DNA from 2 places in the Planococcus beijingensis genome. Region 2 is predicted to be linked to the other one. Evidence: a T-box and tRNA genes for the amino acid it is inferred to sense, from the RefSeq annotation. Region 2 holds a T-box; the other holds one or more tRNA genes.
What was found. A T-box is a leader RNA that pairs with one kind of tRNA and senses whether it is charged. The one in region 2 lies ahead of leuS (leucine--tRNA ligase), so its partner is inferred to be a tRNA-Leu.
Positions count from the first base shown of each region.

Region 1: it has a tRNA-Leu gene. The T-box ahead of leuS (leucine--tRNA ligase) is inferred to sense a tRNA for this amino acid. The anticodon was not compared.

Region 1 is NZ_JADHDZ010000006.1:589-11,780, forward strand. It holds tRNA gene IRE19_RS14215 (tRNA-Val) at 1-22, shown strand, start outside; tRNA gene IRE19_RS14220 (tRNA-Met) at 92-168, shown strand; tRNA gene IRE19_RS14225 (tRNA-Asp) at 172-247, shown strand; tRNA gene IRE19_RS14230 (tRNA-Phe) at 265-340, shown strand; tRNA gene IRE19_RS14235 (tRNA-Thr) at 362-437, shown strand; tRNA gene IRE19_RS14240 (tRNA-Tyr) at 445-528, shown strand; tRNA gene IRE19_RS14245 (tRNA-Trp) at 535-608, shown strand; tRNA gene IRE19_RS14250 (tRNA-His) at 627-702, shown strand; tRNA gene IRE19_RS14255 (tRNA-His) at 745-820, shown strand; tRNA gene IRE19_RS14260 (tRNA-His) at 863-938, shown strand; tRNA gene IRE19_RS14265 (tRNA-Gln) at 950-1,021, shown strand; tRNA gene IRE19_RS14270 (tRNA-Gly) at 1,029-1,103, shown strand; tRNA gene IRE19_RS14275 (tRNA-Cys) at 1,110-1,183, shown strand; tRNA gene IRE19_RS14280 (tRNA-Leu) at 1,193-1,276, shown strand; gene IRE19_RS14285 (DUF47 domain-containing protein) at 1,502-2,119, shown strand; gene IRE19_RS14290 (inorganic phosphate transporter) at 2,135-3,133, shown strand; tRNA gene IRE19_RS14295 (tRNA-Leu) at 3,239-3,322, shown strand; gene IRE19_RS14300 (cation-transporting P-type ATPase) at 3,529-6,210, shown strand; gene IRE19_RS14305 (VOC family protein) at 6,246-6,746, shown strand; gene IRE19_RS14310 (C45 family autoproteolytic acyltransferase/hydrolase) at 6,899-7,951, shown strand; gene IRE19_RS14315 (C45 family autoproteolytic acyltransferase/hydrolase) at 8,000-9,046, opposite strand; gene IRE19_RS14320 (Ig-like domain-containing protein) at 9,296-10,687, shown strand; gene IRE19_RS14325 (B3/B4 domain-containing protein) at 10,743-11,192, opposite strand, start outside.
Region 2 is NZ_JADHDZ010000008.1:67,636-78,827, forward strand. It holds gene dat (D-amino-acid transaminase) at 1-80, opposite strand, end outside; gene pepV (dipeptidase PepV) at 98-1,471, opposite strand; gene IRE19_RS16380 (DeoR family transcriptional regulator) at 1,775-1,996, shown strand; gene IRE19_RS16385 (pseudouridine synthase) at 2,037-2,750, opposite strand; gene IRE19_RS16390 (putative polysaccharide biosynthesis protein) at 2,761-4,365, opposite strand; gene IRE19_RS16395 (BaiN/RdsA family NAD(P)/FAD-dependent oxidoreductase) at 4,494-5,777, shown strand; gene leuS (leucine--tRNA ligase) at 6,306-8,717, opposite strand; T-box leader at 8,761-8,967, opposite strand; gene IRE19_RS16405 (3-oxoacid CoA-transferase subunit B) at 9,012-9,665, opposite strand; gene IRE19_RS16410 (CoA transferase subunit A) at 9,684-10,376, opposite strand; gene mnmL (tRNA modification radical SAM protein MnmL/YtqA) at 10,520-11,192, shown strand, end outside.

The DNA.
Region 1 (11,192 bases), on a different contig from region 2:
TCGATCCCGTCATCCTCCACCATTTACTCTTACATAGCAGAAATTGACCGTTGGTAAAACGGGATGTAAATTGTAAACTAGATAGTATTGTCGCGGGGTAGAGCAGTTCGGTAGCTCGTCGGGCTCATAACCCGGAGGTCGCAGGTTCAAATCCTGCCCCCGCAACCAACTGGTCCCGTGGTGTAGCGGTTAACATGCCTGCCTGTCACGCAGGAGATCGCCGGTTCGATCCCGGTCGGGACCGCCATTTTTATCTGAATTTGTGGGTCAGTAGCTCAGTCGGTAGAGCATTAGATTGAAGCTCTAAGTGTCGGCGGTTCGATTCCGTCCTGACCCACCATTTTTTATGAAATAACTCCGTGCCGGAGTAGCTCAACTGGTAGAGCAACTGACTTGTAATCAGTAGGTTGAGGGTTCAAGTCCTTTCTCCGGCACCATTTTTAAGGTGGGGTAGCGAAGTGGCTAAACGCGGCGGACTGTAAATCCGCTCCTTCGGGTTCGGCAGTTCGAATCTGCCCCCCACCACCAGTTTTTAGGGGCATAGTTTAACGGTAGAACAGAGGTCTCCAAAACCTCCGATGTGGGTTCGATTCCTACTGCCCCTGCCAATTTTAAATTATATGATGGCGGTCGTGGCGAAGTGGTTAACGCACCGGATTGTGATTCCGGCACTCGGGGGTTCAATTCCCCTCGTCCGCCCCATGTTTTCATTTTCATTCAATGTACTTATAAAATAGTAAAGTGGCGGTCGTGGCGAAGTGGTTAACGCACCGGATTGTGATTCCGGCACTCGGGGGTTCAATTCCCCTCGTCCGCCCCATGTTTTCATTTTCATTCAATGTACTTATAAAATAGTAAAGTGGCGGTCGTGGCGAAGTGGTTAACGCACCGGATTGTGATTCCGGCACTCGGGGGTTCAATTCCCCTCGTCCGCCCCATCTTTTATTAATGGGGTATAGCCAAGCGGTAAGGCAACGGGTTTTGATCCCGTCATGCCCTGGTTCGAATCCAGGTACCCCAGCTTTATTGCGGAAGTAGTTCAGTGGTAGAACGCCACCTTGCCAAGGTGGAGGTCGCGAGTTCGAACCTCGTCTTCCGCTCCAATAATTGGCGGCATAGCCAAGTGGTAAGGCATGGGTCTGCAACACCCTTATCACCGGTTCGAGTCCGGTTGCCGCCTCCATAATGATTTGCCGGCGTGGCGGAATTGGCAGACGCGCGGGACTCAAAATCCCGTTCCTTCACGGGAGTGTCGGTTCGACCCCGACCGCCGGTATCATGAAAGGGCCTGCCTGCCCTTTCCAGAAACCCTCCAACTATGAGTAATCATAGCTGGAGGGTTTTTTTGTTATGCCAGCGATTATTCAGCCGTTTTTAAATTGAGAATTCTGTTTTATTACGGTTTTGTAAATTCAAATAAAGTTAGTATTATTTTTTCGTGAAATAAGCTATTATAATTTAGCTGAGAAGTTATTTTAGAAAAATAGTGGGGGCAAAGAAAATGGCGTTCAAAAAGAAAGATAAGTTTGCATTACAGTTGAGTGATATTGCGTTGAATTTAAAAGAAGGTGCTGCTTATTTTGCAGATTATAAGCTGGAGAAAATCAGTGACGTAGTCATTTTTGCAAACACGATGAAAGATTATGAAACAAAAGGTGATTCTTTTGTTCACACGGTCATACATGATCTTAACAATGCTTTCATCACACCAATTGAACGTGAAGATATTTTAGCGCTGGCAATGAGCATGGACGATGTTTTGGACGGCTTAGAACATACAGCCGCCTTGTTTGAAATGTATTCAATCGTAAGTGCAGATGAGTACATGCTTGAATTTGTAGAAGCAATCCGTTTGAGCACTATTGAAATTGAAATAGCTGTTGAACTGATGGTTTCTAAAAAGCTGCCTCAAATGAGAGAACATGCAATAAAAATCAAAGATTACGAGTCACAATGCGACGCTGTTTTGCGCCGTTCGATTAAAAACCTTTTCCAAACTGAAAAAGATCCAATCCGGATTATTCAATACAAAGACATTTACGAAGAGCTGGAAGAAATTGCTGACCATTGTCAGCAAGTCGCAAATACATTCGAATCAATTATAATGAAAAACGCTTAAGGAGCAAAATGACTGATGGATATGATATTGCTGTTAACGGTTTTAATTGTCATTTTTGCTGTCGTATTTGATTTTATCAATGGTTTTCATGATACGGCGAACTCGATAGCTACGGCAGTCTCCACAAAGGCATTAACGCCAAGGCGTGCCATTTTGCTGGCTGCTGTAATGAACTTTGTGGGCGCAATGGCTTTTACAGGAGTTGCTAAAACAATCACAAAAGACATTGTCGATCCATTTGCGCTGGATAATGGCTCTGTCGTTATATTGGCAGCGTTACTGGCTGCCATCACATGGAATCTATTAACTTGGTATTACGGCATTCCAAGCAGCTCCTCGCACGCTTTAATCGGTTCGATTGCTGGGGCAGCTATTGCGGGTGCTGGATTTGCCGCTTTGAATTACAGTGGGTTTCTGGCTATCCTGCAGGCTTTGATTTTTTCTCCAATTCTTGCGTTGGTTGTAGGTTATCTAATGTACAGCATCTTTAAAGTAGTTTTCAAAAATCATAACTTAACGAAAACCAATCGGAATTTCAGGTTGATCCAAATTGCTACTGCCGCTTTGCAGTCGTTTTCTCACGGTACGAACGATGCCCAAAAAGCGATGGGGATCATTACGATGGCCTTGATCGTCAATAACTACCAAACTTCGGATGACGTTCAGCTATGGGTTCAGGCAACTTGTGCGCTGGCGATGGCATTGGGAACTTCCATCGGTGGCTGGAGAATCATTAAAACTGTCGGTGGAAAAATCATGAAAATCCGTCCTGTCAATGGAGTTGCAGCAGATCTGACGGGGGCAGCAGTGATTTTCGGCGCTACCTTGATCCATTTGCCGGTCAGCACGACTCATGTTATTTCATCTTCTATTATGGGGGTAGGCGCAGCGCATCGCGTCAAAGGCGTTCAGTGGGGGACAGCTAAAACCATGCTGATCACCTGGCTGATCACGATGCCGATTTCAGCATTATTGGCTGCCATGTTCTATGTGCTCCTCAATCTTGTAATGTAGAAAAACTTTAAAAGTTTTTTAAGAAATTTATCTATTATATTAATAAAGTATTGGCGAGCGAAAAAAGATGTGCTATAATAAATCTTGTCCGCTAAAGCAATACTTGCCGGCGTGGCGGAATTGGCAGACGCGCGGGACTCAAAATCCCGTTCCTTCACCGGAGTGTCGGTTCGACCCCGACCGCCGGTATACCGCTAGCTATAGAAAAAGGTTCTGACTTCCTTGTCAGAGCCTTTTTTCTTTGGGTTAATCTTTTGGATGACAATCTAATCTAACCTCCATGAATTTAATCTACCGAGATCCAATTCGTCAAAGAATCATGTCCTTCTAGTGCTATACTGTTCTGAATACCGAGTGAGTTTACGATTATATAAATAGTTGAGAAGAGGTCGAGTATGCAGGATAAAAAATGGTATGGGATTGAATCCGCTAAGGTGTTGGAACTTTTAAGTACAGATCTGGAGAGTGGACTGGATGAAATACTGGTAGCCAAGCGGCAAGCGGAATTCGGAGCGAACGAACTGCCCAAGCCCAAGAAAGATCCGGCGCTCGTCAAATTCTTTAAGCATTTTAATGATGTGCTGATATATGTATTGCTGGCAGCAGCGGTTGTCACTTTATTTTTAGGGCATTATATCGATACAGCAGTGATTTTGATGGTGGTTGTCATTAATGCGATCATCGGCTATATCCAGCAAAGCAAAGCGGAAAAGGCATTGGACAGCATCCGGAAGATGTTGTCCTTAAAAGCTACAGTGCTTCGGAACTCGGTTAGGAAGGAAGTGCCGTCAGCTGAATTAGTACCTGGAGATATCGTCGTGCTTATAGCAGGTGACAGGATTCCTGCTGATAGTAGAATTCTAGAAGCAGACAATTTGAACGTGGAAGAATCATCGCTGACAGGAGAATCCACAGCAGTTGAAAAAAATCCGGCCGTGCTATCGGATGACACCGGATTGAGCGACCGCCTCAACATGCTGTTTGCGGGGACAACAATAGCTTCCGGTTCCGGGATTGGAATTGTTGTGGCGATTGGTGCCGATACCGAGCTTGGAAAAATCAGTTCTTCAATGGAAGAAGTCGACCAGTTGCAGACGCCGTTGTTGAAGCAGACGGCAGCTTTCGGAAAAGTGATTTCACTGATCATTGTCATCAGTGCAGCTGTGATGTTCGGAATCGGTTACTTGTTTCACGATTATGAAACAGCTGATTTATTGCTTGCCATTATTGGTTTGACTGTAGCAGCGATTCCAGAAGGTCTGCCAGCTGTGCTTTCCATCATTTTGGCACTTGGTGTACAGCGCATGGCAGCAAAGAACGCCATTGTCCGCAATCTGCCGTCTGTTGAGACGCTTGGAGCTGTCACCGTAATTTGTTCGGATAAAACCGGAACGTTGACAAAAAATGAAATGACCGTCACATCAGTGATGCTGAAAGATAAAGAGTTTGCCGTGACGGGAACCGGTTATTCGCCAAAAGGGTCGATTCTTCATGGCACTAAATCAGCAAGCCTTGAAGATTTCCCGGATTTAGAGGAGTTTTTGATAGCTGTTAAAACGGTCAATGAATCCGATTTAAGGTGCGATGAACAAGGACAATGGGTGATTAGCGGAGATGCTACAGAAGGCTGCCTGATTACACTTGCTGAAAAAGCGGAAGATGCTGTAATCCGGCTGCCGATTCTGTCGAAGATTCCATTTGACTCCAGCTATAAATACATGGCAGCCTTGGTCGAAAAAGATGGCAGTCGTTGGATATATGTAAAAGGAGCGCCGGAGCGTCTGTTGAAAATGGCCGATTTGGAATCCTCTTCTGGAGAAGGGGCCAACTGGCAGGACAAAATGTATCAGCATGCGAATAATGGTGAGCGGCTGATGGGAGCTGCGGTCAAAAAAGTCAGCAGCTCCAAACTCTCTATTGATCAAGAAGATATGGAATCGGGATTCAGGCTGATTGGACTGGCGGGAATCATCGATCCGCCGCGTGAAGAAGTCATTGAAGCCATACAGCAATGCAAAAAAGCTGGAATCATCGTGAAGATGATTACTGGGGACCATAAGGATACAGCAGTGGCCATTGGAGCTCAGATGGGCATAGGAGACGGCAAACGCGTACTTGAAGGCAGAGAGCTGGACCGCATGGATGATCGGCAATTGACGTATGCTGCATTGAATTACGATGTCTTTGCACGCACCAGCCCCAACAATAAGCTGCAGCTGGTCAAAGCGCTGCAGGCTGAAAATCATGTTTGTGCGATGACCGGGGATGGCGTCAACGATGCTCCGGCTTTAAAACGGGCGGACATTGGCGTGGCCATGGGAATTAAAGGAACAGAAGTATCGAAGGAAGCAGCTGGAATGGTGTTGGTGGATGATAATTTCAGTACGATTGTCAATGCAGTGAAGGAAGGCAGACGCGTTTACGACAATTTGAAGAAGACCATTCTGTTCATTCTGCCGACAAACGTTTCAGAAGGCGCTTTGATTTTTGTCAGCATCTTGTTCGGTACGACTTTGCCTTTGACGGCGGTACAGATTTTATGGGTGAATATGATTTCCGCCATCACCATCTCACTGGCGATTGCCTTTGAGAAATTGGAACCGGGTGCTATGGAGCGGTCACCCAGGAAGTCAACTGCTAAATTATTGGGTCCGTATTATATTTTTCGCGTAGCTTTTGTTTCACTCATCATCTGCGGTGGAATTCTATTAATGAACAGGCTCTTGGCCGACCAGCAGGTGGACCCGGCAATCATCAATACGATGACATTGCAGGCGTTGGTGATGTCGCAATTGATGTATTTATTCAATTGCCGCAGCGAAACAGAGTTTGCCGTAAACCGTGATTTTTTCTCGAACAAAATCGCTTTCTTGGTATCGGGAGTGCTGATTGCTATTCAGTTGGCAGTTACCTATGTTCCATTTATGAATGTCCTGCTTGGTACAGTTCCGCTGGAAGCCCGGAATTGGATATGGCCACTTGGAATCGGAATTTCAGTCTTCGTTATCGTGGAACTGGAAAAATGGATTGTCCGCCAGTACAGAAAATCTGGAAAAGCCCTTAAAACTGATACATAGCCATTGCAGTGTTAAATGGAAAGAAGGAGAAACGGGTGGATACCAAAATCCAGAAAATCACAGCGAATTTTTGGTTTAACATGAATGCGGAAGAAGCGGTGGAGTTTTATACTTCAGTCTTCAATAACTCCAAAGTGGGGCGTACCACGTATTATACGGATGCCGGAAAAGAAATCCACGGCATTGATGCAGGAAAAGTCATGACGATCGAGTTCCAGATAGAAGGGCAGGATTTTGTGGCCTTGAACGGCAGTCCTGCGTTTCAGTATACTGAAGCCGTTTCCTTTATCATCAATTGCGAGTCCCAGGAGGAAGTGGATTATTACTGGGATAAACTGACCGAAGATGGAGACGAGAAAGCGCAGGTATGCGGCTGGCTAAAAGACCGTTTCGGAGTTTCCTGGCAGGTGGTGCCAATCGAATTGAATCGAATGCTCGTCAGTGCGGATAAGGGAAAAGTGGAGCGAGTGATGAGTTCGTTGTTAAAAATGAAAAAATTGGATTTAGCTGAATTGCGGCGTGCATACGAAGGATGAAAAATAGATGCAGTGGCTGTTCCTGCCTTATGATTCCATAAGGCAGGATTTTTTTATATAACGAACTTATTCAGCGCGGAGCTTTTGAGTTTCGTTCTGAAAATGTGTATCCTGAAACATAATGAGTGATTCTGCAAATAAAGGAGAATTTGATGAGAGATATACATAGTGATATTTTGGAATTCAGAGGAAGCCATTATGATTTTGGAGTCAGGCAAGGTGAGCTTTTAAAAGACAGTATTATATTGGATAACCGGAGAAAGCAGTGGAAAGCGAAAAGGCCGAGGTTTGAAATAGATGTAGAGGACACAAAGGTGGCCTATCACAGATTCGCCCCCGGAATCTGGGACGAATTGACGGGACTGCAGGAAAGCCTCAAATTGCCGATGGAAGATGTACTGCGTGATTTCGGGGGATACCGGATCGATGCGATGCCGTCTGGCTGTTCAATTGTCACGGGAAGGGATTTTATGGTCCGCAATTACGACTTCCACCCGCAGACTTATGAAGGACGTTTCAGCCTGTTTCAGCCGAATGATCAGGGGTATGCGATCATTGGCCCCACTTCACGAATTACGGGCCGCATGGACGGCATGAATGAAAAAGGATTGGCCATGGGCTATAACTTTACGCACCGGAAAAAGCCAGGTGATGGATTTGTCTGCTACTTGATCGGCCGCATTATCCTGGAAACTTGCGCAACGATTGAAGAGGCGGTGGAGCTGCTGAAAGAGATTCCGCACCGCGGTTCATTTAGTTATATCGTGACCGATCCAAGCGGTGAAACACGGATCATCGAAGCGAGTCCGCGTGCAGTTGATGTGCGTGTCAGCAATGTCTGCACCAATCATTTTGAAATCCAACAACATGAAAACCGCAATTACTTGAAGGATTCGTTCGACCGCCTGGAAGCGATTCGAAATCAGGAGAGCCAGACAGAAGATGCGCTGCAGGCATTCCGTCTGTTCAACGACACCGACAAAGGGGTTTTCTCGCAGTTGTATAAAAGCTGGGCAGGGACTATTCATACCTCTCTTTATTTGCCGAAGGAAAAGAGTGTCTGGTTTGCGCTTGGCGGAAATCAGCAACCGACAGTTTTCGATTTTGGGAGCTGGCTGCAGGGAGAGAGCCTGAATGTCCAAAAAATTCATGGAGCAGTGGATACGGATATCGGTTTTGCACACGTGGATAAACAGTTTGTATAGAAAAATAGGAAAAGGCGCCAGCATGATAGATGCTGGCGCCTTTGGTTTTTAAAGTTCGACCATATGGGCAAAAGGCAGATGCGTATCAATTTTACCGTTGATGCGTTTGGCATACAACCGTTCGCCTTGCAGCCATTTGTCGAAATCGAGCATGAGCGGCAAACGGTCCGGACCAATGGCGAATCCCACTTCCAGACTGCGTTGGAAATAGGATGCGGTATGCAGTGTGCCGGAAGCGGTGCTGTATTTTTTCGAGAAGACGCCCTTGTCCGAATCATTCAAGAGCCGGAACGCACTGTAGGCATCGATTTGGTTTTCTTGCTGCGTGAGCATCGTTTGTTCTCTTCTGCGGGAATCGTCTGTCTGGTAGCGGTTTTCCTCCACCAGCAATTCGAAATGATTCGTAGAAACCGCGGACTCGCGAACCACGACAGAACGCGGAGAAGCTTCGACAACCACAGATTTCCCCATGCGGTCCAACAGGACATAGCTAAAAGAACGACGATGCGGAAGTTCTTCCAGCAATGCGATGGCGTCATCGATGGTCGCACAGTTTTCTAAAATCAAGCGGCCGATCATGTTGCAGATGAAACCGTCCTCTGAATTTCGGCGGTTGATGAAATTATAGCCCATCACCAAACCTTTTTCGTTCATGCCGTCCGTGCGGCCAGTAATCTGCATAGTCGGTCCGATGGTGGCAAATCCGCCGTCTGTCGGCTGATACAAAGCAAAGCGCCCTTCGTAGCCTTCCGGTGAACTGTCGTAATTGCGGACCATAAAATCAGATTCAGTGTAGATGGAACAGCCGCTCCGCGTATATTCCAAGTAATAGCCGCCGAATTCCCGAATGGCCTCATCCATGGACCATTCGAGCGCATCGGCTAGGCCAGTAATTTCTTCCCATACTCTAGGGGCTAAAGTAAGCAATATATTTTTGGCGCGTTGTTCGTCTATAATCAAATGGCGGCTGGAAGCCTGCCGTTGTTTTTTGCGGTTGGAAAGAATCAACGATTCCTTCAGCAGTTCTCCCTGCATCCGGCCGAAATCGTAATGGCTTCCTCGAAACTGGACAATGTCGCTGTGCACTCGTTTCACGTGTGGATCCCTCTTTTTTTCATTAATGTAAGAAGAGTTTACTGCATCCGCCAGTGAATGGAAAAGAATATGCCTATGTGATGGAATTGAGGATGCGAGTTGTGGAAAATGCCAACTTCAGTGTTGACATTAACCTTATTTTAATTAATGAATATTTATTGAAATAATAATAAAAAATGACTTGGCGAACTTTTCCAAATGTTGTATGATTCCATGGTAGGTAAAAATGATTATTTAAAGGGGATTGTTATGGGTAAAAAAACACGCTTTGCATTGATTTTGTCAGGTATATTAGCTTTATCGGTTTCAACCGGAACAACGTTAGCCAATACAGGTCACACAGATGCTGCAAAAAAATTAACTGATCTTCAAAAAGAGATACCAATTGAACAGGGAATACTAAAATCTTCTGTTGTTCAGCAACTTGAAACGCAACTGCATAAAGGTCTGTCGATTCAGAACCATCCTTTTTCAGAAGTAAATGCTTCTGCTGTCAATAAAGCCGCTTCCGATTATCTGTGGGAGCAGGAGCCGAATGATAGCTTTGATTTTGCAGATCAATTATCTTATTCAAAAGCGACTGTAGGGCAATTGATGCCTTATTACGACATGGATTTTTATAAAGTAAAAGTTCCGGCGAACGGAATATTAGCAGTTGGGGGAGGAACCACTAGTTATGAAATCGATTTGCTGTTCGCAGCTGCTGAAAAAGAATTTGAAGAAACCGGGAAGTTGGAGTATTTAGGCAGTGATTATGACGACGAGCTTGAGATTCAATTCTATCAGGCTAAAGCAGGGACTTATTATGTACCAGTGCTGGATGCGGATGACTACAGCAACAGCCCGTCAGATTTATATATCATCGCCACGTCGTTTCTGGACAACGTAGCTCCGTCTAAACCGACTGTCAATGCATTCGATGACAACGATACAGCTATTTCTGGAAAAGCAGAGGCGAATTCTACAATCACTGTAAAAAATGGCAGCAAAGTCATCGCTACAACTAAAACAGCGGCTTCAGGCACTTTCTCAGCTAAAATAGCAGTGCAAAAAGCTGGTGTGAAGTTGGTCGTAACAGCTGAAGACAGTGCAAAAAATAAAAGTGCTGCTGTAACAGTCACAGTCAAAGTGGCAGATAAAACAGCACCAGCAAAACCAACTATCAATAAAGTCGACAACAATGATGCTGTCATTTCCGGTAAAGCGGAAGCAAGTTCCACAGTCACAGTAAAAAATAACAGCAAAGTTATCGCAACAACAAAAGCTACTGCCTCAGGTACATTTTCAGTAAAGATTCCGGTACAAAAAGCCGGAGCCATTTTGACAGTTAATGCCAAGGATCAATCAGGAAATGTTAGTTCAACAGCCTCAGTAACAGTAGTTGATGTTGTAGCGCCTGCACTACCGACCATCAACAAAGTCACAATTAAAGATTTGAAAGTAACTGGTAAAGCGGAAGTAAGCTCTACAGTTACAATAAAAGCTGGGAATACGGTGCTCGGTTCAGCGAAAGCCGATGCGAAAGGCACTTACTCCGTGAAAATAAAAGCGCAGAAAGCTGGCGTGACAATTGAAGCGACTGCGAAAGATAAAGCAGGAAACGTCAGCAAAAAAGCCACGAAAGTGGTTGCTAAAAAATAAGGTGAAAAAAAAGACCGGAACTCTGAATAAGAGCGCCGGTTTTTTCTAGTTTAGGTCATAATACATAAAACTCGGCTTCACCGCCATTGATGCCGGTGAACATATTCGATGCGGCAGTCAACAGTTGAAGAGCGGTATCTCTTTCCATAGAAGGGCGGAGATAGAAGATATGTACTGCGTTTTTTGTTTGTTCAGTCACAGCGGTCCGTTTAGAATCGACGTAGGGGCTGCCAAAAGCGCTTTTGGAATCTTTGGATACCAGAATCCCAGTCAAAGTATTGACGCGGTTATTCAGGCCCTCATAGCGGTCAGCGGAGGTCCCTACAGCAATTTGAATATCACCTTCAATTTTATCGGCATCATAAAGGCCCAGAGGGATTTCGTATTGCAGCGACAGGAAGCTGTTCATATCGATGGCAGAGTTGACGGTCGCTAAGTAATTCTGCTTTTTGATGCGGCGGTAAAGCGCTTCTGCAGCTGGGCGGTAGCGGCTGGGATCTGCCCC
Region 2 (11,192 bases):
AATTGATAGCCGCGATCTTCCTTTGAAATCACCAAATCTTCTTCACGAATAAACTCTCCATTATGCAAAATCAAATCCATATCCATTCCCTCTTCCCTCATTTTTTACATGCTAATTGATAAATTGCTTCCGCATAAATCGCAGTCGCTTTTATTAAATTGTCGATATCGACAAATTCATCCGCTTGATGGGCAAGGTCCGGTTCTCCCGGGAACAACATGCCGAATGCTACACCTTTATCCAGGACACGCGCATAAGTGCCGCCGCCAATGGCAATTAATTCGGCGGTTTCGCCGGTCTCTTTTTCATAGGCGTTTTGCAGCGTCTTAATGAATGGATCGTTTTCGTCCACATAATGAGGTGGAGAATTGGACACCACTTCCAGGACAAAGTCCTTTAACTCATAGGCAGCCATCTTTTCTTCAAATGGGTAACTGACAGAGTAGCGCATGCTGACATTGATCGTCGCCGTTTTCGTTTTTTCAAAACGGATGATGCCCGCATTGAATGTTGTGTCACCGGATTGCTCATCCGAAAAATCAAGACCCAGCTTGCGCCCTCGTGAATCCTGATAAAATGTGTCCGCAACAAAAGCCACGAATTTCTGGCCATCGCCTTCCAACCGATCCTTTAAAAACAAAGCAAGCAGGATTCCGGCATTGATGCCATCCTCCGGCTCCATGGCATGCGCTGATTTGCCTTTCACGGTCAATTCGGTTGAGCCGTTATGCTGTTCCACCACACCTGTCACTTGATGCTTGGCACAAAACGCCCTAAACTCCTCTTGCCATTCAGCCAATTGCCCGTTTAAAATAGCGGTTGCCTTGTCCGGCACCATATTTGTCCGATGTCCGGCAATGAACGATTCCAGAATCGCGTCTTCGTGCATCGAAAATGTGGAGAAGACCAAGCTGGCAATACCTTTTTCCGCATTGATGATCGGAAAATCCGCATCGGGTGCAAAAGCCATAGCTGGCATTTCCTCTGTTTCGAAATATCGTTCGACACACCGGAATCCACTCTCTTCATCCGTTCCGATGATCAAGCGAATGCGCTTATTGAATTCCACGCCGGCATCTTTCAGCATATTCAACGCAGTCCAAGCGGCGATTGTCGGCCCTTTGTCATCGATGGCTCCCCGGCCATAAAGCCGACCATCATGGATTTCTCCGCCGAACGGATCTTTGGTCCATCCTTCGCCTGCCGGAACCACATCCACATGCCCTAAAATCCCAAGCAATTCTTCTCCTTGGCCAATTTCAAGATGCCCTGCCATGTCGGCCACATTTTTTACTGAATAGCCATGTTGTCTACCTTTTTCCAAAAACCAGTCCAAAGCCTGCTTAACATCTTTTCCAAAAGGAGCTGTTGGCGTTGTTTCGTCACTTAGTACACTGGGAATCGCCACGAGCTCCTGCAATTCACTCAGCATGGTATCTTTTCTTTTTTTAGCTTCTAGCAGCCAATCCATGTTTCACACTCCTTTTTGTTATGGCTATTGTACACCTTTTTTCACTTAATTAAAGAATTTGTATGGAATTTGCACAAAAAATTCTGTCTTTCCAATGTTATATTTGTGTAAAAATAAAGGAAAATCCTAGAATTCGAAATGTTTTTCCGCTATAATCAAATTGTCAGATTAGTTAGATTGACACATCTTTTTAGGAAAAGGGGCTGTCTTTGGCATCTATCTTAAACCTGCTGTATAAACCTCAGGATATCGTCCGCTAGTCTTTGCCAATGGGAAAAAAGATGAAGGAGTGGTTCTATCATTATGAAACCTACGACCGACCGCATGCTCATTCGAATTAAAGATATGTATAAGTACATTCTCGAAAACGGGACTGTAACGACGCAAGATCTTGTCGACGAATTCGGCATCACTCCTCGCACCATTCAAAGAGATTTGAATGTGTTAGCCTTTAACGACTTGGTGACAAGCCCAACTCGAGGCAAATGGACAACGACGCAACGGAAAGTGAAGATGACGTCCTGAAAAGATTTCCTAAACAAAGAAAATGACCGCAGCTATGCGGTCATTTTCTTTGTTTTAAACTGTTTACTTCCTCTTCCGTCAAATGGCGGTATTCGCCGAGCCCGAGCTCCGGGTCCAAAGTTAACGGTCCCATCGACAGACGCTTCAAGTAAACTACCCGTTTACCGACACTTTCGAACATCCGCTTGACCTGATGAAACTTGCCTTCAGTAATAGTCAATTCAATTTTAGAAAGAGGTCCGCTTTCAAGGATGTTCAGGCTGGCAGGCTTCGTCACATACCCATCATCCAACGCTACACCTTTCTTGAATGCTTCTTTATCCGCTTCCGTAACCAGTCCTTCAATCAATGCATAATAGGTTTTATCCACATGCTTTTTAGGCGACAGCAGTTCATGCGCCAATTTGCCGTCATTGGTCAACAACAGAAATCCTTCGGTGTCCTTGTCCAGCCGCCCGACCGGAAACGGTTCGAAATGCTGCTCTTCTTCATCCAGTAAATCAATGACCGTTTGGTCGTACTTGTCTTCTGTCGCCGATATGACATCCTGCGGCTTGTTCATCAACAAATAGATGAATTCCGTATAGGCGACTGCTTCTCCGCCAACCAGCACTTGGTCGGCATGTTCATCCACATGAACTTTCGGATCGCGGACAATTTCGCCGTTTACTTCCACTGCTTTTGTTTTAAGCAGGACTTTGACTTCTTTTCTTGAGCCGAAGCCCATGTTTGAAAGAAATTTATCTATACGCATAGTGTCACTCCTAAAAACCGAGCTTCCGGGAAATTTTCGTTATTTTCGAGCCCAACAGTTTTTGTGCCAAACCGGTCTTCAGGCCAAGATAGCCGTATACGACTGCCCCGACTCCACCAATTAGGATGATCCGTATCATAGATAAGAATTTATTGTCCATTCCCAAGAACAGATCCAGCCCTGACATTGCCAGATAAACCGCTCCGGCCATGATCAAGTTCAAAATAACGATCAGGATGACACGTCTTCCCACCATCTGCGAACGATAGTTCATGGTTTTGACGATGACCAGCATATTCATGCCGATAGCAACTAGATAACCGATGATGGTTGCTGCAATCGCGCCGTCCGTTTCAAAACGTTCGATCAGCGGTGTATTCAGGATTGCTTTCAGCAGCAAACCGGTAGACAAGTTGATGATGATCCATTTTTGTTTGTTGATTCCTTGCAGAATTGACGCCGTTACCGGGAAAGCTGAAAACAAAATCGCTACCGGCAAGTAATGCGCCAAAATTTCCGAACCAACATCGCTGACTTCATAAAAGACATGATACAGTTCGTCTGACAACATCGTCATCCCGATTACGGCAGGCAATGTCAGGAACAGCAAGACCTGTATGGACTGATCCAAAGTCCGTGATACCTGAAGATGCTCATTGCGGGTGAAATGCTTGGTGATCAACGGAATCAAGGCCATGGAAAAACCTGTGGCCAGCATGACTGGAATCATAACGAGCTTATGCGCCGTCAAGTTCAAAATTCCAAGCAAATCGATTTCAGAGACATTGCCTCCCGAACTCATGGCCCGGTTAAATGTCATCAGATCGACAAATTGAAACAAAGGATTGGCGATGCCAAGGAAAATGACCGGAATCGCATAAATTACAATTTCCTTGTACATATCACGCAGTTTAACATCGTAAGACTCAACTGAATTGGCCAGCAGACGGTTGTATTCCGGTTTTTTCTTTTTCCAGAAATAACCCAGCGTGACAATTCCGCCAAGTGCTCCGACAGCTGCAGATAATACAGCAAATTGAATCGCTGTTTTTGGAGTGCCATCGAAAATATAGATAACGGCAAAAGCGCCGCCCAGCAAGAAAATAATACGGACAATCTGTTCAACCAACTGGGATACAGCGGTTGGCATCATGTAGTTATAGCCCTGGAAAAACCCTCTCCAAAGACTCATAAATGGAACAACGATCAATGCAAAGCTGACCCAGCGAATCGCTTCGGTGACATCCCCAACTGAATAAATCAGTTCGTCTTCAGAAATTGTAATGCGGGCAAGCGGTTCCGCAAACAAATAAAGCAAGAGGAAAGAAATAAAGCCAGTGACCATCATCGTCAGCAACCCGGACTTCAATAATCTCCTCCCTGTCTCGTAATCTCCAAGGGAATTGTATTTGGCTGTGAATTTCGAGAAAGCGATCGGGGCGCCTGAAATGGCCAGCGCCAGCATCAGGTTATACGGTATGTATGCGTATTGATAAAGACCGATATTGTCTTCTCCCACCATGCTGTAAAACGGGATGATATAAATAACGCCCAGGATTTTCGATAAAAATAAACCCAAAGTTAAGATGGCTGTACCTTTAATTAATGATGACATTTTGCACTTCCTGACTTGTTCATGATAAAAGCAATCTACACGATAGTTTACACCTATAAAAGAAATTACTCAACGAGTTTCGCATCATCGTGTATACTGAGAGAAAAACGAAAGCGAGTTCTTATTTTATGTATGACGTTATAATCATCGGTGGGGGTCCCTCCGGTTTAATGGCTTCAATTGCCGCAGCTTCTAGAAACCAAAAGGTTTTATTGATCGAAAAAGGAAAAAAGTTAGGAAAAAAATTAATTATTTCGGGCGGCGGCCGCTGCAACGTGACCAACCGCTTGCCTCTTGACGAAATTGTGAAACATATTCCAGGAAACGGACGCTTTCTCCACAGTCCGTTTTCCGTCTTCAATAACGAAGACATCATCTCCTTCTTTGAAGGACTTGGCGTCGCTTTAAAAGAAGAAGACCACGGCCGGATGTTCCCGGTCTCCAACCGGGCCCAGGACGTGGCAGATGCCATGTTCAAGGAAATGGACCGGCTGAATGTCACCGTGCTCCTCGATTCACCAGTCAAGAAATTATTGATGACTGACGAAAAAGTAACCGGCGTCCGCCTTCATACCGGTGAAGAGTATACGGCCAAAGCCATCGTCGTGGCGGTCGGCGGCAAAGCCGTGCCGCAAACCGGTTCTACTGGAGACGGGTACCCATGGGCCGAAAAAGCCGGGCATACCGTCACCGACCTTTATCCGACCGAGGTTCCTTTGCTGTCGAAAGAACCGTTTATTGTCAGCAAGGAACTTCAAGGCCTCGCACTGCGTGATGCTGCCGTAACCGTCTTGAACAAAAAAGGCAAAGTCCTCGTGACCCATCAGATGGATATGCTGTTTACCCATTTCGGATTGAGCGGACCTGCCGTTTTGCGCTGCAGCCAGTATGTCGTCAAGGAAATGAAGAAAAACGGTGGCCAGCCTGTGGAAATGCGCATCAATTCTATGCCCGATGAAAATGCAGAGTCCGCATTTCAGCTGCTCTTTAAGATGATGAAAGAAGATCCCAAAAAATCGGTTAAAAACGTTTGGAAAAGTCTAGCACAGGAACGTTGGCTGCTGTTCCTTCTTGCGCGTGCAGATATCGATCCCCAATTGACCGGCGCGGAACTTGCCAGCGATAAAGTGCGTGCATTCGCTCAGCAATTGACTGCTTTCAGTATGTTTGTAAATGGCACTCAGCCGATTGAGAAAGCCTTTGTTACCGGAGGCGGCGTATCCATCAAGGAAATCGAACCGAAAACGATGGCGTCCAAAAAGAAACCAGGCTTGTATTTCTGCGGTGAAATTTTGGATATCCACGGCTATACCGGCGGTTACAACATTACCTCTGCACTCGTGACGGGCAATGTCGCCGGCCAAAGTGCAGCGCGTTTTGTGCAGGAAAGCCAGGTAGAAAGCGGGGCTTGAAATTAATGGACAGCTTTACCGAATACACGTTGCTGTTAGTCTATTTTCTGCCATTGCTTATTATTTTCGGCGCTTTGCTGATCGGGCGCGCTTTTGATAAGAATAAGAAAAAGTGAACGATTCCATAGTTTTGCTGCAAAGATAAGGACCAAAACGATACTTTTCTATCTAAACAATAGAGAGGCAGACCGGAATTTTCCGGCCTGCCTCTCTTTTTTGCTATTGCACTGTGCCTATCCGAGAACTTCTATCTTTTCAAGTACCCGGAAGACTCCGCTTTTCTTCTGTCTAGACTCCGTCTCCCAGCCCCTCGGATCTTAAGTCTGCCTGGCTGTGCGGCAAAAAGCGCCGCTTCGCCAGTCCGCCTTAAGTCTTTCGGGGCTACCGGAAGACTCCGCTTTTCTTCTGTCCAGACTCCGTCTCCCAGCCCCTCGGATCTTAAGTCTGCCTGGCTGTGCGGCAAAAAGCGCCGCTTCGCCAGTCCGCCTTAAGTCTTTCGGGGCTACCGGAAGACTCCGCTTTTCTTCATTACCCTACTACGATGTTAACCAATTTCCCTGGAATGACGATAACTTTTCGTACTTGTTTGCCTTCGGCTGCTTTTTGGACATGTTCGTCCGCCAGTGCTGCCGTCTCCAGTTCTTCTTTTGTGCTGTCTTTGGCAATTGTCAACTTGGTTTTTACTTTGCCGTTGACTTGTACCACGACTTCAACTTCATCATCGACCATTTTCGACTCGTCGTAGTGCGGCCAATTTTCGTAAGCCACAGAACCCTCGTGCCCCAATTTCTCCCACAGTTCTTCTGCTACGTGAGGTGCAATCGGCGACAACAGTTTGACAAAGCCTTCCACGTACTCTTTTGGAATGGAATCCACTTTATAGCCTTCATTGACGAAGACCATCATTTGTGAAATCGCTGTGTTGAAACGCAGGCCTTCAAAGTCGTCTGTCACTTTTTTGACGGTCTGGTGATAAACCTTGTCCAGCTTGCCGTCGTTCGCATCGGTGACTTTAGCACTCAATTGCTCTTCGTTCATCAACAGACGCCATACGCGGTCCAGGAACCTGCGGGAACCATCCAAACCGTTCGTTGACCAGGCAATCGAAGCTTCTAGTGGACCCATGAACATTTCGTACATGCGCAATGTATCTGCACCATGGCTTTCGATAATCTGATCCGGATTGACGACATTGCCTTTTGATTTCGACATTTTCTCATTGCCTTCCCCAAGAATCATCCCTTGGTTGAACAGCTTCTGGAATGGCTCTTTCGTCGAGACCACACCGATGTCATAAAGTACTTTATGCCAGAAACGGGCATACAATAAATGAAGCACAGCGTGTTCAGCTCCACCGATATAAACATCAACCGGCAACCAGCGTTTCAGAAGTTCCGGATCTGCCAGCATTTCATCATTGGTCGGATCGATAAAGCGCAAGTAATACCAGCAGCTGCCCGCCCATTGTGGCATCGTATTTGTTTCACGGCGCCCTTTCATGCCAGTTTCAGGATGAACGACATTGACCCATTCATCGATATTGGCAAGAGGTGATTCGCCAGTGCCGCTCGGCTTGATATCTGTTGTTACCGGAAGCATCAATGGCAAGTCTTTTTCTTCAACCGGTGTCATTGTGCCATCTTCCCAGTGGATGATCGGAATCGGCTCGCCCCAATAACGCTGTCTGCTGAATAGCCAATCACGCAGACGGTAAGTGATTTTCTTTTCACCGACTTGTTTTTCGACCAACCAGTTGATGGCTTTTTCAATTGCTTCTTTTTTATTAAGGCCATTCAAGAAATCAGAATTGATCAATTCACCGTCGCCGGCATACGCTTCTTCATCGATGTTACCGCCTGAAACGACTTCCACAATCGGCAAATCGAATTGCTTAGCAAATTCATAATCGCGCTCATCATGAGCAGGTACCGCCATAATAGCGCCTGTCCCATAAGTCGCCAATACATAATCGGCAATCCAGATCGGCATTTTTTCGCCGCTGACCGGATTGGTTGCATAAGCACCCGTGAAGACGCCTGATTTATCTTTAGCCAAATCGGTGCGCTCCAAGTCACTTTTCGTCTTGACGTCATCGATGTATTTTTCGACAGCCTGTTGTTGGCCGGCAGTTGTAATGGCTGCCACCAATTTATGTTCAGGAGCCAGTACCGCATAAGTCGCGCCGAAAATCGTATCCGGGCGTGTTGTGAAAGCACGGAAAGAATGTTCGGTGTCTGCCACCTGGAATTCCAGTTCCGCCCCTTCAGATTTGCCGATCCAGTTGCGCTGCATATCTTTCAGGCTTTCAGGCCAGTCCAAATCATCCAGATCTTCAAGCAAACGATCTGCATATTCCGTAATGCGCAACACCCATTGGCGCATCGGACGGCGTTCGACGGGATGGCCGCCACGCTCTGATTTGCCGTCGATAACTTCTTCGTTGGCCAAAACCGTGCCAAGTGCCGGGCACCAGTTAACTGCCACTTCGTCTACATAAGCAAGGCCTTTATTATACAATTGGATGAAAATCCATTGTGTCCATTTATAGTAGGAAGGATCCGTCGTATTGATTTCACGGTCCCAATCATAGGAAAATCCAAGTTCCTGAATCTGGCGCTTGAAAGTTGCGATGTTTTTCGCTGTGAATTCGGCCGGATCGTTGCCAGTATCGAGTGCATACTGTTCTGCTGGAAGACCGAATGCATCCCATCCCATAGGATGAAGAACGTTATAGCCCTGCATGCGTTTGACGCGGCTCAAAATATCCGTCGCCGTGTACCCCTCTGGATGGCCAACATGAAGTCCAGCACCTGATGGATATGGGAACATATCCAATGCGTAAAATTTCGGTTTCGATGGGTCATCCACCATCTTGAATGTTTTGTTGTCTTGCCAATATTTCTGCCATTTCTTTTCTACTATCTTATGCTTGAATGTCATTTTCCTGTTCCTCCTCAAAAATAAAAACTCCCGTCCCTTATAAATAAGGGACGGGAGTTTTCCCGCGGTACCACCCAAATTAGCGAACGCTCGCTCAACTTGACTCCTTAACGCGGAAAACGGTGTATCTTACTTGGTTTCACATACACTGACTCCAAGGTGAGTTCGATTGCGCATTTCACCGGCTTGCACCACCCGCCGGCTCTCTGTGGAAAACACACAATGTACTGGTCCTCTTCGCTGTCATTGGCTATTGTCTTCATTTTAGACGAACGGCCGTTTTTTGGCAATAGCCTATGAGACTTTAACGTTATCGGTGTTCAGCGGTGCATCTGTAGAGTCGATGATATCCTGGACCGAAAAGCCCTCAAATACCTCAGACAGGACCAGTCCAGCGTCCGTCACTTCGATAACTGCACGTTCTGTAATGATTTTGTCGACCACGGCTTTGCCAGTCAACGGCAAATCGCATTGCTTTTTGATTTTGGCAGAGCCATCTTTTGACACGTGGTCCATGATGACGATGACTTTTTTGGCGCCATGGACAAGATCCATTGCACCGCCCATGCCTTTGATCATTTTGCCGGGAATCATCCAGTTGGCCAAGTCGCCGTTCTCAGCTACTTCCATGCCGCCGAGAATCGCCACATCAATATGTCCGCCACGGATCATCGCAAAGGATTCCGCACTTGTAAAGAATGCGGATCCAGGTATTGTGGTCACTGTTTCTTTTCCGGCGTTGATCAAATCAGGGTCGACCTGATCTTCGGTCGGATAAGGTCCGATCCCCAGAAGTCCGTTTTCAGACTGAAGCACCACGCTTTTATTTTGGGAAATGAAATTGGCCACCAACGTGGGCATACCGATTCCCAGGTTGACGTAATCACCGTCTTTAATTTCTTTTTCGGCCCGTTTTGCAATTCGTTCTCTGACTGCTTGTTTATCCACGTTTTTCCCCACCCTTCCCTAAACAGTGCGTGTTGTTAAGCGCTCAATGCGTTTTTCCTGGTCCGCCTGCAGCAAACCTTGGACATAGATGCTCGGGGTTTGCACATGGTTCGGATCAATTTCTCCGATTTCCACGATTTCTTCGACTTCTGCGATGGTTATTTTCCCAGCGGCTGCAGCGAGCGGGTTAAAGTTCTGTGCTGTCTTGTTGTACACCAGGTTCCCCATTTTATCGGCACGGTGAGCCCGAACCAATGAAAAGTCAGCCCTCAAAGCATGTTCGAGCACATATTCCTTACCGCCAAACTCGCGGATTTCCTTGCCGTCCGCAACCGTTGTCCCGACGCCAGCCGGTGTAAAGAATGCGGGAATGCCTGCTCCGCCTGCCCTCATTTTCTCAGCAAGCGTTCCTTGCGGCGTTAACTCCACTTCAATTTCACCAGACAATACTTGCCGCTCGAATTCTTTGTTTTCCCCTACATACGAACCGATCATTTTTTTGATCTGCTTGTTTTTCAATAATAATCCAAGACCCCACTCATCCACTCCGCAATTATTGGAAATGACGGTCAGATCAGTTACCCCTTTATCAACAAGAGCCAGTATGAGCTGTTCAGGTATTCCCACTAAGCCAAAGCCGCCTACCATAATTGTGGCTCCGTCCTGAATCTGTTCAATGGCTTCTTTCGCAGAACTGTAAATCGGTTTCATCCCATCGTGCCCCCTTTGCCAATAAACTGAATATTATTAATTAAAACGCTTTCATTCTAATTTAAACAAACTATTGCTGGAAACGCAATATGAACAAAATTAGCCAACCTCCTTTGCTGGTGATTGTTTGCCATTTCCAAGGCATGCTACAATATCAGGTAGAGGAGTTGTTTGGAGTGAACACAGAATTTCCTTTTTCATCTGATGGAAAACGCTACTATACATGGAACCGCCACCTGCGCGACCATTTTGGCTTTAAAGTTATGAAAATCGCCTTGGATGCGGGCTTTGATTGTCCCAACCGTGACGGCACAGTGGCCCATGGCGGCTGCACATTCTGCAGTGTTGCAGGATCCGGTGATTTCGCGGGTGACCGTGTAGATCCCATCCCTGTACAGTTCGACAAAATCAAAACAAAAATGCACCGCAAATGGAAAGATGCCAAATACATGGCTTATTTTCAAGCCTATACCAATACCCACGCTCCTTTGCCCGTCATCAAAGAAAAATTTGAAGCAGCACTGGAACAGGACAATGTCATCGGCTTAAGCATCGCAACACGTCCCGACTGCCTGCCGGACGATGTGGTCGATTACTTGGCTGAGCTGAACGAACGGACTTACTTGTGGGTGGAACTCGGGCTTCAGACCGTACACGAACGGACAGCCTTATTAGTCAACCGTGCACATGATTTCGAGGCTTATGTGGAAGGGGTCACGAAACTGCGCGAACGAGGCATTCGCGTTTGCACCCATATCATCAATGGCTTGCCACTGGAAGACCGCGATATGATGATGGAGACTGCCCGTGAAGTTG